DNA from 4 places in the Gottfriedia sp. NPDC056225 genome. Region 2 is predicted to be linked to each of the others. Evidence: riboswitches for the same ligand, from Rfam matches in the RefSeq annotation. Region 2 holds a riboswitch; each other region holds the start of a gene.
The links. A riboswitch is a leader RNA that binds a small molecule or an ion and turns the genes downstream of it on or off. The one in region 2 is predicted to bind S-adenosylmethionine.

Region 1: another riboswitch for S-adenosylmethionine. It lies ahead of ACFCYN_RS06560 (methionine ABC transporter ATP-binding protein); the one in region 2 lies ahead of metE (5-methyltetrahydropteroyltriglutamate--homocysteine S-methyltransferase).
Region 3: another riboswitch for S-adenosylmethionine. It lies ahead of mtnK (S-methyl-5-thioribose kinase); the one in region 2 lies ahead of metE (5-methyltetrahydropteroyltriglutamate--homocysteine S-methyltransferase).
Region 4: another riboswitch for S-adenosylmethionine. It lies ahead of ACFCYN_RS16485 (bifunctional homocysteine S-methyltransferase/methylenetetrahydrofolate reductase); the one in region 2 lies ahead of metE (5-methyltetrahydropteroyltriglutamate--homocysteine S-methyltransferase).

The regions. Positions count from the first base shown of each region.
Region 1 is NZ_JBHJTJ010000006.1:58,423-62,411, forward strand. It holds gene metQ (methionine ABC transporter substrate-binding lipoprotein MetQ) at 1-757, opposite strand, end outside; gene ACFCYN_RS06555 (methionine ABC transporter permease) at 780-1,448, opposite strand; gene ACFCYN_RS06560 (methionine ABC transporter ATP-binding protein) at 1,450-2,463, opposite strand; SAM riboswitch class I at 2,601-2,712, opposite strand; gene ACFCYN_RS06565 (hypothetical protein) at 2,829-3,191, opposite strand; gene ACFCYN_RS06570 (thioredoxin family protein) at 3,394-3,717, opposite strand; gene ACFCYN_RS06575 (ribonuclease M5) at 3,733-3,989, opposite strand, start outside.
Region 2 is NZ_JBHJTJ010000019.1:21,087-25,075, forward strand. It holds gene ACFCYN_RS13760 (DUF1048 domain-containing protein) at 1-235, opposite strand, end outside; gene ACFCYN_RS13765 (DUF1048 domain-containing protein) at 254-631, opposite strand; gene ACFCYN_RS13770 (PadR family transcriptional regulator) at 633-956, opposite strand; SAM riboswitch class I at 1,546-1,657, shown strand; cobalamin riboswitch at 1,762-1,957, shown strand; gene metE (5-methyltetrahydropteroyltriglutamate--homocysteine S-methyltransferase) at 2,118-3,989, shown strand, end outside.
Region 3 is NZ_JBHJTJ010000018.1:32,914-36,902, forward strand. It holds gene mtnA (S-methyl-5-thioribose-1-phosphate isomerase) at 1-1,048, opposite strand, end outside; gene mtnK (S-methyl-5-thioribose kinase) at 1,052-2,221, opposite strand; SAM riboswitch class I at 2,302-2,460, opposite strand; gene ACFCYN_RS13400 (carbon-nitrogen family hydrolase) at 2,512-3,306, opposite strand; gene ACFCYN_RS13405 (pyridoxal phosphate-dependent aminotransferase) at 3,450-3,989, shown strand, end outside.
Region 4 is NZ_JBHJTJ010000026.1:36,739-40,727, forward strand. It holds gene shc (squalene--hopene cyclase) at 1-1,797, shown strand, start outside; SAM riboswitch class I at 1,912-2,015, shown strand; gene ACFCYN_RS16485 (bifunctional homocysteine S-methyltransferase/methylenetetrahydrofolate reductase) at 2,095-3,921, shown strand; gene metH (methionine synthase) at 3,918-3,989, shown strand, end outside.

The sequences.
Region 1 (3,989 bases), on a different contig from region 2:
CTTTAGAGTGTAATACTTTAACAAGTTCTTTGATTTCTTTTTTGTTTTTATCACCTTTACGAACAGCAATAATGTTTACGTATGGAGAATCTTTACCTTCTAAAGCAATTGCATCTTTCATTGGATTTAATCCAGCATCAATTGCATAGTTTGTGTTGATTAATACTGCGTCACCTTCGTTGTTTTGATAAACTTTTGGAAGCATACCAGCGTCAACATTAGCTTCGAATTTTAAGTGTTTTGGATTCTCAGCGATGTCTTTAATTTGAGCAGTAGTTGGATCAACACCTGCTTTAAGTTTAATTAGACCTTCATGTTGTAATAAGCTTAACATACGACCATGGTCAGCTACAGAGCTACTCATGATAATTTTAGCTCCATCTGGTAGATCATCTAAGCTCTTATATTTTTTAGAGTAAACACCGATTGGCTCGATATGAATACCACCAGCGTTTTCAAATTTATAACCATTTTCTTTCATTTGAGACTCTAAATAAGGAATGTGTTGGAAATAGTTTGCATCTAATTCTTTTGAAGCTAATGCCTTATTTGGTAAAACATAATCTTGGAATTTAACAATTTTCAAGTTAATTCCTTCTTTTTTAAGAATTGGTTTAGCTTGTTCTAAAATAACTGCGTGAGGTACATTTGATGCACCTACTACTAATTCTTTATCTTTATTATTAGCACCACATGCTGCTAAAGATAATGCTAATACACCTGCTCCTAAAATTCCTGCGATTCTTTTGAATTTCACTGTCGTTTCCTCCCTAATATCATTAAGCTCTTTTATCTATTTTTGTTGTAATTAAATCACCAATAAATTGAAGAATAAATACGATTAATAAAATAATAATTGTCGCAACAAATGTCACTTCGTTATTTGAACGTTGGTATCCTTCCATAAATGCTAAGTTACCAAGTCCACCACCACCTACTACACCAGCCATTGCTGTATAACCAACAATCGCAATAGTAGTAACTGTTAAACCTGAGATAATTGCTGGTAATGCTTCTGGAATTAACACTTTTACGATGATTGTGAAAGTACTAGCTCCCATTGCTCTTGCAGCTTCAATTACACCTTTATCTATTTCACGTAAGCCGATCTCAACCATTCTTGCATAGAATGGTGCAGCACCGATAATAAGTGCAGGTAATGCTGCTTTTGCACCAAGCATTGAACCAAGAATAAAGATTGTAAACGGAATTAGTAAAATGATTAATATGATAAACGGTATTGAACGAAAAATATTTACAAACGCTGCTAGGATTGTATTAAAAAATTTATTTTCAAGAAGTTGGTCTTTACTAGTTAAAAATAAGAATAAACCGATTATTAATCCAAAAATAAACGTTGCCACCGCACCTATAACTGTCATAAATAATGTTTCTTGAGTTGCTATACGCATAGCTTCCCAATCAACATTTTGAAAAAGTTGTGTCATCTTATGCTACCTCCACTTCAACTTGTTTTGATTCTAAATAAGCAATTGCGTCTTTGATGTTATTTCTATCTCCAACAAGTTGAATTTTCATTGTCCCATAAGAGCCTTCAGCGGTTTGAACAATTTTTCCTTGTAAAATATTCACTTCAATTTCAAAGTGTTTTACTACTTCAGAAATATGCGGTTGGTCTGCTTGTCCATTTTTAAACGTTAGCTTGTAAGTATTATCATTCCCAACACTTTTAGAAATTACTTCATTGTCCAATTCTTCATCTGTGCCTTTAATTTGCTTTACAAATTTCTTCGTAATTGATTGTTTAGGATGTGTAAATACATCTACAACATGGCCTTCTTCTACAACTTGTCCATTTTCCATTACGGCAACTCGTTGGCAAATTTTTTGTATAACATGCATTTCATGTGTGATTAGAATAATTGTAATACCTAACTGCTTATTAATATTTGTAAGCAAAGCTAAGATTGAATCAGTAGTTTCTGGATCTAATGCAGAAGTTGCTTCATCACATAAAAGAACATCTGGATTATTAGCTAATGCTCTTGCAATTCCAACACGTTGCTTTTGTCCACCACTTAGTTCAGAAGGATAAGCATTTTCTCTTCCTTCAAGTCCCACTAGTTTGACTAATTCCTTCGCACGAGTAATGCTTTCCTGTTTAGGTACTTTAGCAATTTCAAGTGGGAAAAGTATATTTTCTAATACAGTTCTTGACCATAATAAATTAAAATGTTGGAAAATCATTCCTATCTTCTGTCTTGCTTTTCTTAATTGACTAGATGAACATTTCGAAATAGATTGACCATTAATAATAACCTCACCTGATGTTGGTGATTCAAGTCCATTTAGCATACGTAATAGCGTACTTTTCCCTGCGCCGCTATATCCGATCATGCCAAAAATCTCACCTGCACTAATCGTTAACGATACATTTTGTACCGCGGTAACTGTGCCTTTTTTACCCTTGTATATTTTACTTACATTATTTATTTGAATCATACTAGTTCTCCTTTCAAAACATTCTAACAACTCATTCTTCAATTTTTTGTAAGAACGTACTTTTTTAGTCGCATAATACAAAAAAACCTTTCAACTCACATGAGCAGAAAGGTTTTACATACAAAAAGTATTCCTTTCTCTCATCTCTCAAAGCAATTTGCTTTGCAGGAATTAGCACCATTTCAATGACGATCATTGACGGTTGCTGGGTTTCATAGGGCACAGTCCCTCCACCTCTCTCGATAAGAGTTAACTTACGATTATATAAAGTTGTCAACGTATTTTATAGCTTACTTACCAATATTCCTTAGTAAATACTGCTTGCTTTAACGTAATTCTCATTCTACAAACTTAGACACAAGTTGTCAACAATTTTCCAAAAGTTTTTTATCACTTTCTACACCTGTATATTGAAAAATTGTTTCAATCAGTAGTAATAAGCGGTAATTTCCGTCAAATGAAGCATCATTTAGTTTTAACAATAGACTTAATCTTTGCGAACCTGAATATAACGATTCCCATCCATCTTTTGTAAAGTTAACTCTAAGTTGAGGTATTGAGCGATCGATTACCTCAATAAAAGGTGCCTTTTTGCTAAATCTAACAAATAGTTTTTCATTTATTCCGTTAAACTCAACTATTTTTTCTTCAATTGGTAAAATAATTTGTAAATATTCTTTTTTTATAAATAAGTTTCTAGCTTGTCCAACCCACTCCTTAATTTCCATCTTAAACACCTCTTTTTGGATTCTTTAATCTATTTTCTCATAGATTAGAGGTGTGTTCTTTATATTTCGCTCGACATTTACTTGATAAAAATCTATTATTTAATATTTTTTCTACACCATTCAACTCATTTCCCGAGAAATATGTCTAAAAACAGGAAATAGTTTAAGGCAATTAAAAAAGAGCGCATCATTTCGTATGCACTCATCGTTTAATATATAAATTATATTTTTTTAACAGTTCATGTAAATATGGAACAGATTGGAAAGCGTAGATTTTTTGTTTCATTTCCCCATTTTCAAAAATAAGTAAACAAGGTACACTTTCGATCTTCCAGCTTTGAGCTTCCTCCACAATTTCATTAATATTTACCTTACTCATTGGTAAATTTGGCAGAATCTCGTTAACAATTTCTAGCATTTTTGATGCTACTTGGCATGTACCACACATTGCGGTATATATATATATCACGGTAGTCTCTTTTGACTGTATTCTTTGCATTAAATCTGTCTTTGTCCATTGCTGCATGATCATTATTCCTCTTTAATTTGTTCGTAAATAATCCGTAAATACTGAAATATCCGCTCCTAATAATACACTTGCTAAATGTTGACTTGGAGCTGTTGCTACTTCTCGATAACTTCGATCAATGTACAGATGTTCAGCCTGTGGAAATTCTCTTTTTAACAATCTTCTAAGCTTTTCACCAGCCTCGTCTGCATCGACTAACACATAAATTTCTCTTAAATCTAACATTTCAGCAAGCTCATCTAGCTTTGAAGTACCAACTGTACCATTCG
Region 2 (3,989 bases):
CTTCACCTGTCACTTCTAATACGTCTTTGCTATCTGCTGCACCTGCTTCAAACAAATCAATAAGATCATACTGAATTCTCAACATATCCATGCCACTTCCAGAAGCAAAACTCCACATATAGTTGCAGATTTTTTTATAGGCTTCTTGGTAATCGACTGGCAATGCTTCTACTCGCGCCATCATTTCTTTGTATTCTTTTTTGTCATCAAGTATCTTTTTGAAAAAATTCACCATTTTTTTAGCCCCCTACTTTTATTTTTTATTCGTCCATATCTTTACTTGCTGTTCGACTCTACTCTCAATATCTTTTTCCAACTCTACTTTACCTCCGAAAAAGCCTGACGATTCTCCACCTAGTTTAGAGAGAGCCATCAATTCGTCGGCAAATGCTGCTACGTCTTCACCGGTTACATCTAGCACATGCTTTCCTTCTGCTGAACTAGCCTCAAACAGTTCATACAAATTAATGATTTCTTCACCAAATCCATAACCGAAATTCCACATGTACTTTTGAATCTTTTTGAACACAAATGCGTAATCTTTCGGTAGAGAATTTACCTTTTTCATAAATGCTTTATATTCTTTTTTGCTTTCTATATCACCAATGATTAACTCAATAAATTTTTTCATACTATCGTTCCCCCTTTAGTATATTGATTTTTGATGAAACAAAATTCCATCTTTTCCAAAATTGTTGTAATTCCTCACGCCCTGCTTCGTTTAATGAATAAAACTTACGAGGCGGTCCCATTTCAGACCGTTTTTTCTCGATATTTACCATCTCTTTCTTTTCCAACCGAATCAAAATGGTGTAGACTGTTCCTTCGACAACTTCAGTGAATCCTAAGTCATTAAGAAGACGAGTAATTTCGTAGCCGTAAGTATCACCGCGACTGATGATTTCAAGTACACAACCTTCCAATGAACCTTTAAGCATTTCTGTTAAATTTTCCATAGCGTACACCTCCTTTTTACTTTTGTGAAATAATTTTTAGGTCTATTAACTTAAACAGCAATTAGCTGAGCACAAAACACACTTTCTACTAATTAGTGATACAGATATTCAGTAATACTTAGTACCGGACAATAGAAAAACTAAATAGCCTATAGATCAATGCTTTTACTGTTCATTTTTATATGAACTCTTTTTCAGCTATCTAGTGCGACTGATACTCCGTATTACTTAGTAATAGTATATAGTATTACTAAGTAGAAGAAATGTGAACCTTTTTTTAAAAAAAATTTAACTATTTAGTATTACTGGTATTCAGTATTGCTAAGTACAGGTACATTGTATCACCGAGTAGTAGGATTGTAAAGTTGATCAAAAAAATTTTTAGTTAAGAACTAGATCAAAATAAAATTACTTAGACCACTGAATCTAACCGTGTTCTGGATTGATTCTAATGTATTATCTATATATACAAAATATACATTCCCTCTTTTTTAAACTTTTCTGTAGCGAACATTTTTTATTTTATTTTGACAGACTATGTTTATCATGCTATCATGACAATTAATTCAAAACATTATAAATTATTAAACTCTTATTGAGAGTGGCGGAGGGACTGGCCCGATGATGCCCGGCAACCATTCAACGTTTTTTGTTGAAAAGGTGCTAATTCCTGCAAAGCAAATTGCTTTGGAAAATAAGAGAGGATTCCATAAATTTTGTAGCCCTCTCACTTATAAAGTAGCGAGGGCTTTTGTCGTTTTGAAGGTTTGTTAGAAATGATCATCTTCAATTTTCTTAATAATAATTTCATAAAAATGCAAAAGGTGCTGTTAAGAATTATTTACACAGCTTAAAAGGGAAGTCGGTTAGAATCCGACACGGTCCCGCCACTGTATTGGGGAGCAACTTATCATTCAACCACTGTTTCATTCTCTGAAATGGGAAGGGATAAGAAGCGTTTGATCCTAAGTCAGGAGACCTGCCTATTGTATGCGCTTGTACCTACGGATGTATAGGGGGGAGTGAGGAATACGTGATTTGGGATCAGCAATATCTCAACTCTAGTTAGTTATGCGTATGAGTCTCTCTTTTCTATTTGAAAAGGGAGACTTTTTTGTTGGGAAGAAAATACAAAAGCAAACATATAAGGAGTGTATTAGAATGGTAAACAGTGTAAAAAGTTCAAATATAGGTTATCCAAGAATTGGTGAAAAGCGTGAATGGAAAAAAGCACTTGAACAATTTTGGGCAGGTAAACTAGAAAAAGAAGATTTTTTAAAGCAAATTGAAGCGATTCGTTTGCAGCATCTTCAAAAGCAAAAAAATCAAGGTATCGATTTAATTCCAGTAGGAGATTTTAGCTTATATGACCATGTTCTCGACACAACTGTTATGTTCGGTCTCGTACCTAAGCGCTTTGAATATGCAGGAGGAAAAGTATCACTTGAAACTTATTTTGAAATAGCACGCGGTTCAAAAAGTGCAGTTGCATCTGAAATGACAAAATGGTTTAACACAAACTATCACTATATTGTTCCAGAATTGGGAGAAGTAGCACCTACTCTTGTCGATAACCGTCCACTACAATTTTATAAAGAGGCTAAACAAAAGCTTGGTATTGAAGGGAAACCAGTTATCTTGGGGCCAGTAACATTTGTAAAACTGTCTAAAGGATATAAAGAAACTGAGTTTAAAAAGATTGTAAATCAATTTGTACCACTTTATGCCGATCTATTACGAGAATTACAAACAGAAGGTGTTGAGTGGGTTCAAATAGATGAACCAATCTTATCTACATCTATTTCAAAAGAAGAAGTTGCATTATTTAACGATATATATGAAGCATTGCATGAAGCAGCACCTAATGTGAATGTGATTCTTCAAACTTATTTTGAGAGCGTTGATTTCTACGAAGAAGTAGTTTCACTCCCTGTTCAAGGAATTGGTCTTGATTTTATTTATGATAACGGTCGTAACCTTGCTGCCATTAAAAAATATGGTTTCCCAAAAGATAAAGTACTTGCTGCTGGTGTGATTGACGGACGTAACATATGGCGTGCAAATCTTGAGCATAAATATGCCCTTCTTGAAGAAATCACTGAGTTCGTTTCAAAGGATCAGCTTATTATCCAACCTTCATCAAGCTTATTACATTCTCCTGTAACAGCGAATAATGAAAGTACAATTGATGATGTGCTAAAGGTTGCGCTATCTTTTGCTGATGAAAAACTAAATGAAATTTTTGTATTAGCAAAAGGTTTACAAGATGGGAAAACTTCGATTCAAGCAGAAATTGAAGCAAGTACAAATGCAATTCAAGCATTAAATAAATCATCCGTTCGAAACAATAAACATGTTCAGAAAGCCATTCAAAACTTGCATACGTATAGTGTGGAGCGTGAAGAATCCTATAAAGTTCGTCAAGCCATTCAAGAAAAGTCTTTCCAATTACCGCTTCTACCAACTACAACAATTGGAAGTTTCCCTCAAACACAAGAAGTAAGAGGTCAGCGTTCAAAATGGCGTAAAGGTGAATTAACGAATGCGCAATATGAAGAGTTTATTTATGCAGAAATCAAAAGATGGATTGCGATTCAAGAAGAACTTGGCTTAGATGTGTTTGTACATGGTGAATTTGAACGAACTGATATGGTTGAATATTTTGGAGAAAAATTAGCTGGTTTCCAATTCACAAAATTTGGTTGGGTACAGTCATACGGCTCTCGTTGCGTAAAACCCCCACTTATTTATGGAGATGTATCTTATCTAGAACCAATGACAGTTAAAGAATCCGTGTATGCCCAATCATTAACAACTAAGCCTGTTAAAGGCATGTTAACAGGTCCAATAACAATTTTAAACTGGTCATTTGTACGAGATGATATTTCACGTTACGATGTTGCAAATCAAATTGCACTTGCACTTAGAACAGAAGTTGAAACGCTCGAGAAAAACGGAATTCGTATGATTCAAGTCGATGAACCAGCAATTCGTGAAGGGCTACCATTAAAACGCGAAAACTGGGAAAGCTAT
Region 3 (3,989 bases), on a different contig from region 2:
AAACTTCTTCCCAACCTTTGAATGTTTCTTTAAAATTACTCGAAACAATTCCCTTTTCTGTAATAATTGCTGTTATTAGTTCATTCGGTGTTACATCAAATGCTGGGTTAAGAACATTAATTCCTTCAGGTGCAATTTGAATATTTCCGATATGTGTTACTTCCGTTCGGTCGCGTTGTTCGATGACAATTTCATTACCTGATTCGATTGATGTATCGATTGTTGATAAAGGCGCAGCTACATAAAATGGAATTTGATAAAAGTTTGCTAATATCGCTAATTGTAATGTTCCAATTTTATTTGCAGTGTCACCATTTGCAGTAATACGATCAGCTCCAACAATGACTGCGTCCACTTTTTTATTTTGTAATAAGTAGCCGACCATATTATCAGTTAGTAATGTAACTGGGATACCGCTTTGGTTTAGCTCCCAAGATGTAAGTCTTGCGCCTTGAAATACTGGTCTTGTTTCTGTTGCATACGCAGAAATTTCCCAGCCTTTTTCTTTTGCTAAGTGCAATGGCGCAAGCGCTGTACCATATCGGCTTGTAGCAATACTACCTGCATTACAATGTGTCAATACAGCCGCTCCATTATGCAATAATGTTAAAGCGTTTTCACCAATTTCCTTGCAAGTCGCTTCATCTTCTACATGTAGTTTGATCGCTTCTTCCATAATGATTAACTTAGCCTCAGAAACTGTCTTTGCTTCTTTGCTAGCTCCAATTAGTCTTTCAACCGCCCAAGCTAAATTTACTGCAGTAGGTCTTGCGCTAATTAATTCATCAGCTAATACTCTTGCTTGAGTATGAAATTCATCGATCTGTTCAGTCTGAATTTCTCGAACGCCTAAATATAGACCATAAGCTGCTGCTAAACCAATCGCAGGTGCGCCTCTTACTTGTAGCTTAACGATTGCTTCTCGTACATCAAGCAATGTAGTTGCATCAAAATAATAAATTTCAGTTGGTAATTTCGTTTGATCTAAAATTTTTAAACTCTCACCGTTCCATTGTAAAGATTCGGGTATTTGCTGTAATGTAGTCATCGATTATTTCTCCAATCCAATTATTAAATTACCAATATTGTTAATATTAAATCTATTTTTAATGCAAAATGCTCCGAATTTTAAGACTTTTTTCTTTACTTGAATTTTTTGATTTTCCTCAAGTGAATCAATATCTTCAACATGAGCAAGACCGATACTTCTTCGGATTAATTCGCATCCAATTACTCCAATTGCGTCCACCCAGTACCCCTCTAATTTTTCTTTAATTAGAGCCTGTTGGTTAAATGGTCTAACACTATGCTCTTCCCATAATCGAATAAATGTTTCATTAAAAACTTTTTCAATGTTTAAAATATGTTCAACAATTTCTTCTTTTTGCTCAGTTCGGCTGAAAAGTTGAAAAATTAAATTCGCTTGAATTTGACCTAAATCAAACCCGATTGGTCCTACAAACGCAAACTCTGGGTCAATAACTTTTGTTTCTGTTGTAGACACGAAAATACTTCCTGTATGTAAATCTCCGTGTAATAACGCTTCTTTTTTTGATAAAAAGTCTAATTTTAACTTTGCTACTTCTATTTGTAGAGCTTCATCATTCCAAAGTTCTTGAATTACTTCTGTTAGCTCTGCTTCATAACTGTTTGTTTCGCAGTTAAAGTATGGGTCAGTATAAACAAGATTTTCTGTTATATCACAAAGTTCTGGATTGTTAAATAGATACTCTAGCTCTTTTTTCTTAGCTGGAGTTGTTCCGAAATCAGAAGTAAAAAATAACGATTTTGCTAAAAAATCACCGATATGTTCTGCCAAAAACGGGTAACTCTTTTTCTCAATTAAGCCTTTTCGTAAAATTTGTAAATGTGAAAGGTCTTCCATTACTGTTACAGCTTGCTCTTCATCATGTTCTAAAATTTCCGGTGAATGTAATGGAATTAAATCATTATATATTTTTGTTGCATTACTCTCGATTGTTGCTCTATTTAATGTCAGAGGCCAGCTTTCACCAACAACTTTTGCATAAGGTAAAGCTTGTTTTATGATTAAGCCTTTTTCGCTTCCTACTGGTGTAACTTTGAAAACTAAGTTTAAATTTCCATCGCCGATCTCTACACTTTCACATAATTCATTTGTAAAATAACCTAATTTTTGTAAATAAGTAATTGCAGTTACCTCTGTTAAAGGTCTATATTCTTTTCTTTGAATGACAGTCATACAATTCATCCCCCTCGATTTTGACAAAATAAAAAGCCTCTTTTCCGAGACGAAAAGAGGCAATGTTAATTGGCTTTCGTCTCTTATCTACCAGAAAATTACTTTTCTGTTGGAATTAGCACCGTGCCTTACTGAGCAATTAAGCTCAGGCGTATTTATTACGCCCCATCTCACAATGGTATTACAGTCGGTTGCTGGGCATCATCGGGCCAAATCCCTCCGCCTACTCGAAATAAGAGTTCGCATATTTGATTTTATACTCGTATTTTAATTTAAAGAATTTTAGTTTGTCAATTACTTTTTTGTAATTTTTTATAGATTCCTTCTCTTCTGTCTTCGAAGATTGGGATTGTACCGCGTATTTCATCGACTTTTTTAGGATCAATTTCGCCAAAAATGATTTCCTCATTCGGACTACCTTTTGAAATTACTTCTCCCCAAGGATCGATTATCATCGAGCCTCCTCCAAAAGTATTCGCTAAATCCTTACCTACTCGATTACATGCTACGACATAGCATTGATTTTCAATTGCTCTTGCTTTTAATAATGTTTCCCAATGATTCATTCGTTGAATTGGCCATTCTGCAACAAAAAATAAAACTTTTGCGCCTTTTTGAGAATGAGCTCCGATCCATTCTGGGAAACGCAAATCATAACAAACAAAACCTGCGGCAGTTAAACCATAAATCTCAAAAAGCCCATCGGTCTCACCTGCTTGAAGATAGTGATGCTCGTTCATTAGCTGGAACAAATGAATTTTATCATACGTTTTAACGATTTCACCTGTTTTGCTTATAACAATTAAAGTATTGGTGACACCATTTTCTTGCGCAATTGGAAATGATCCACAAATTAACGTTACATTATTTGATTTTGCTATTAACTGGAGTTCAGAAATAATTTCCTCTTGATCAGCAGTATGCAATCCAATTTCTTTCAAACAATAGCCTGTTGTCCATAACTCCGGTAATACAATTACCTCTACATTTTCTTTTACAGCCTCAATAATTTTAGATTTCATATTCTCAAAATTAGCTCTTGATTTGCCTAAAATAACGTCAGATTGAATGCAAGCAATTTTCAACATAATTTATTCACCCTATTCTAAATTTTATAGACATTTTTAAATCGAGCATATATGATGGTGAAAGTTATTGCAACAGTCGTTCATGAAAATCATTCGATTACAAAACGATCTAATCTACTTAAATAAATTCTATTTTTGGAGTGATTAACTTGAATCATAATAAACTATTAAACAATTTACCTAAACAATTTTTTGCATCACTCGTTCAAAAAGTCAATGAGTCAATCAATAAAGGTCATGATGTGATAAATCTTGGTCAAGGAAATCCAGATCAACCAACACCAGACCATATTATAAAAGCGTTGCAGCAATCTGTTGAAAATCCAACAACTCATCGTTATTCACCTTTTAGAGGGATGAGTACATTAAAAAAAGCTGTTGTAGAATTTTATAAACGCGAGTATGATGTTGACTTAGACCCAGAAGAAGAAGTGGCTATTTTATTTGGCGGAAAAGCTGGATTAGTAGAGTTACCACTTTGTTTATGTGACGAAGGAGATACGATTTTAGTTCCAGACCCAGGATACCCTGACTATTTATCTGGTATTTCTCTTTCTAAAACGGTACCTTATATGCTTCCGTTACTTGAGCAAAATCAATTTTTACCAGATTATAGCTTAATTCCTCAGAAAGTTTTAGATGCTAGTAAAATTTTATTTATTAATTATCCAAATAACCCT
Region 4 (3,989 bases), on a different contig from region 2:
GAAAATGGTTCATGGGAATTTGTGTTTGAAGGAGCTTTATTAACAGATAGCTTTATGATTTTACTTATGAAGGATCTAGGTTACGAAAACAATCAGTTAATTGAAGGAATTATTGATCGTATTATCAATCTTCAACATCCGAATGGGGCGTGGAAATTATATGAGGATGAAAAAAATGGCAATATAACTGCAACCGTACAAGCTTACATAGCTTTATTAGTCTCAAAAAAGTATACAAAAGACCATTCGAGTATGAAGAAAGCTGAAAAATTCATTCGAGAAAATGGTGGAATAAAAAAAACACATTTTATGCTTAAAATGATTCTTGCCATTCACGGTTTAATTGACTATCCAAAGTTGTTTTACTTTCCAATGAGCTATTTTTTATTACCTGATAAAATGCCATTAAGTTTATTTGATTTAAGTAATTATGCTAGGGTTCATTTAGTGCCTATGATTCTATGTATTAATAAACGGTTTAAAGTGAAATTAAAAGATGATCTAAATATTGATAATCTTTTAGAAGACAGTGAAATGGAATGGTTTAACGAAGAGCGGGGGACATTTTATCAATTTATTCTTGAAGAAGGGAAGAAGCTTGCTTCCTATCCTTTATATTTTCATCAAAAAGGCTATGAAAAGGCTGAACGATTTATTTTAGATCGGATTGAAACAAATGGAACCTTTTATAGCTATGCTAGTTCTACATTTTATATGGTTTATGCTTTGATGGCTTTAGGATATGAAGTTTCATCTTCCGTCATTCAAAATGCACTACAAGGACTCCTTTCATATGCGACGAATACAGATGCTGGACTTCATATTCAAAATTCACCATCAAAAGTTTGGGATACTGCTTTATTGTCATATGCAATTCAAGAAGCTGGTTATTCAAGTAATGAACCCAGTGTTTCAAAGTCTATTCATTACTTAATTTCTAAACAACAAGATTTGATTGGTGACTGGTCAGTACACGCTAAAAATTTAAGCCCTGGTGGCTGGGGATTTTCTGATGTGAATTCATTTATACCAGATAATGATGATACGGGTGCCGTTTTGAGGGCACTATCAAGAAGTGCAATGTATCAACCAAACTTTCAAGAAAGTTGGTTAAAAGGCGTTCATTTTTTACTTGGATTGCAAAATGGCGATGGTGGTTGGGGAGCATTCGAAAAAAACGTAACGAATAAGTGGCTAACTCTTTTACCGATTGAAAATGCAAAAGATGCGATTATTGATCCTTCTACTCCTGATTTAACAGGGCGTATATTGGAGTTTATTGGCAACTATACATCAATTTCTAATGATGACCCAATTGTTAAAAAAGCAGCTGATTGGTTGTTTAAAAACCAGAAATCAAATGGTAGTTGGTATGGTAGATGGGGAATTTGTTATTTATATGGTACGTGGGCAGCAATTACTGGTTTAAGAGCTGTGGGGGTTTCTAAAAATCATGAAGCAATTAAAAAAGCTGAGAAATGGTTAGTTTCGATTCAAAATGTGGACGGAGGTTGGGGAGAATCAGGATTTTCAACGGTTAAAGGTTCTTATATTCCATTAAAGTATAGTACACCTAGTCAAACTGGCTGGGCAATTGATGCCTTACTGACAATTCGAAATAAAGATGATGAAGTGATTAAAAGAGGGATTAACTATTTAGTTTCTCAAAATGAAATTTCTAATAAGGCGCTATCATATCCTACAGGACTTGGACTACCAGGTCAATTTTATATTAATTATCATAGCTATAATGAAATCTACCCTTTACTAGCGTTAGCACACTTTAAAAATAGTTAAATAATAAAATTATGTAAAGTGAATAAATTTATTTTTGGAAATTTTTCAATAAATGGCTTTCTTTTATCATATAAATATAGTAAACTTACTTCATTGAATAAAAAAACTAAATAATCCTTATCGAGAGTGGTGGAGGGACTGGCCCTTTGAAACCCGGCAACTTTAGCTTATGCTAAAAAGTGCTAAATCCAGCATGTTTAAAACATGAGAGATAAGGCGTAAATTAAACGTTAACGTCATTCTTTCATTTTTTGAGAGAATGGCGTTTTTTATTTTATATAAACAGGAAGTGATGAAATGGGCTTGTTGGAAAAGTTAAGTAGTGGAATTGTTTTAGGTGATGGTGCAATGGGTACACTTTTGTATTCAGGAGGGCTACACAGTTGCTTTGAAGAACTCAATATTACTGAACGGGATCGAATCATTCATATTCATGAACAATATATAGATGCTGGTGCAGAAGTTATTCAAACAAATTCGTACGGTGCAAATGCTGGAAAGCTAAGACAATATGGGTTAGAGAAGTTGGTAAAACAAATCAACCAAATGGCTGTAAGAAATGCTAGAGCTGCTTCGAAGGGAAGAGCCTTAGTTATTGGTGGTATTGGTGGAATGAAATATGTTGGATCTACGTTTACAACTCCTTTAGAACGGGAAATGATGTTGCTTGAGCAAGCTTCAGCACTTCTAGAAGAAGGCGTAGATGGAATCATGCTTGAAACATTTTACGATGAAAATGAATTATACGATGCTGTAAATCTACTAAGAGGAAGAACGGATTTACCAATTATTTCTCAAGTAACACTACAAGAAATTGGGATTATGCAAAGTGGCCAATATATCGAGAAAATACTTCCTAGATTAGTTGATTTGGGGGCGGATGTAGTCGGTATCAATTGTCATTTAGGACCACTACATATGTTAGAATCGCTAAATACAGTATCATTACCAACAAATGGTTACTTATCTGCATTTCCAAATTCAGGCTTACCATTGTATGCAGAAGGGAAATACGAATACAAATCGAATCCAGAATATTTTGAAGATATGGCTAAACCATTTATCGAACAAGGTGTAAGACTAATTGGTGGGTGCTGTGGTACTACACCGGCACATATTGCGGCTTTACGAAAAAAGATTGATACTTTACAACCCGTTACAAAAAAAGAAGTGAAGAGCAGAACGATTAAAATTACAATCCCAAAGCAAGTAGAGCAAAAGGATGAGACTTTGCCAGAAAAAGCAAAACAAAAAACGACGATTATCGCTGAACTTGATCCTCCGAAAACTTTACAAACGAGAAAGTTTTTTGAAGGAGCAAAGGCGTTACATTCTGCAGGAGCTGATGCGATTACGTTAGCAGATAATCCACTAGCTTCACCGAGAATCTCGAATGTGGCAATGGCTTCTCTGTTACAGCGATTAGACGTTCCAGTCTTAACGCATTTGACTTGTCGTGATCGCAATATGATTGGACTTCAATCTCACTTAATGGGGTTATCGACTTTAGGTTTAAATGAAATTCTTGCGATTACAGGAGACCCAGCAAGAGTCGGAGATTTTCCTGGTGCAACTTCAGTTTATGATGTGGCATCACTTGATCTTATTCGAATGATTAAAGAAATGAATGAAGGCAGACTTTATTCAGGTAAAAGCTTAGGAAATGGAACGAGATTTTCAGTTGCCGCTGCTTTTAACCCAAATATTCGAAAATTTGATGCGGCGATCAAAAGACTTGAAAAAAAGGTTGAAGCAGGAGCGGATTATTTCTTAACTCAGCCTATATATGATTTTGAAACAATTGATAAGTTATACGAAGCGACACGTCATATAAAGCAACCAATTTTTATTGGCGTTATGCCATTAGTTAGTAAGAGAAATGCAGACTTTATTCATTATGAAGTTCCTGGAATTACTTTATCAGATGAAGTACGGAACCGAATTTCATCAGTTGAACCAGAAAAGGCAATCGATGAAGGGAAGAAAATTGCAAAAGAACTTATTAATTATGCAAAAGATAAATTTAATGGCATTTATTTAATTACACCATTTTTGAAGTATGAAATAACAGAAGACTTAATTCATTTTACTAAAAGCAGCAATAAAGAGGGGATACAACTATGAAACAATTAGATATAGCTTTAAAAGAGAAAATATTACTTCTTGATGGTGCAATGGGAACGATGATTCAG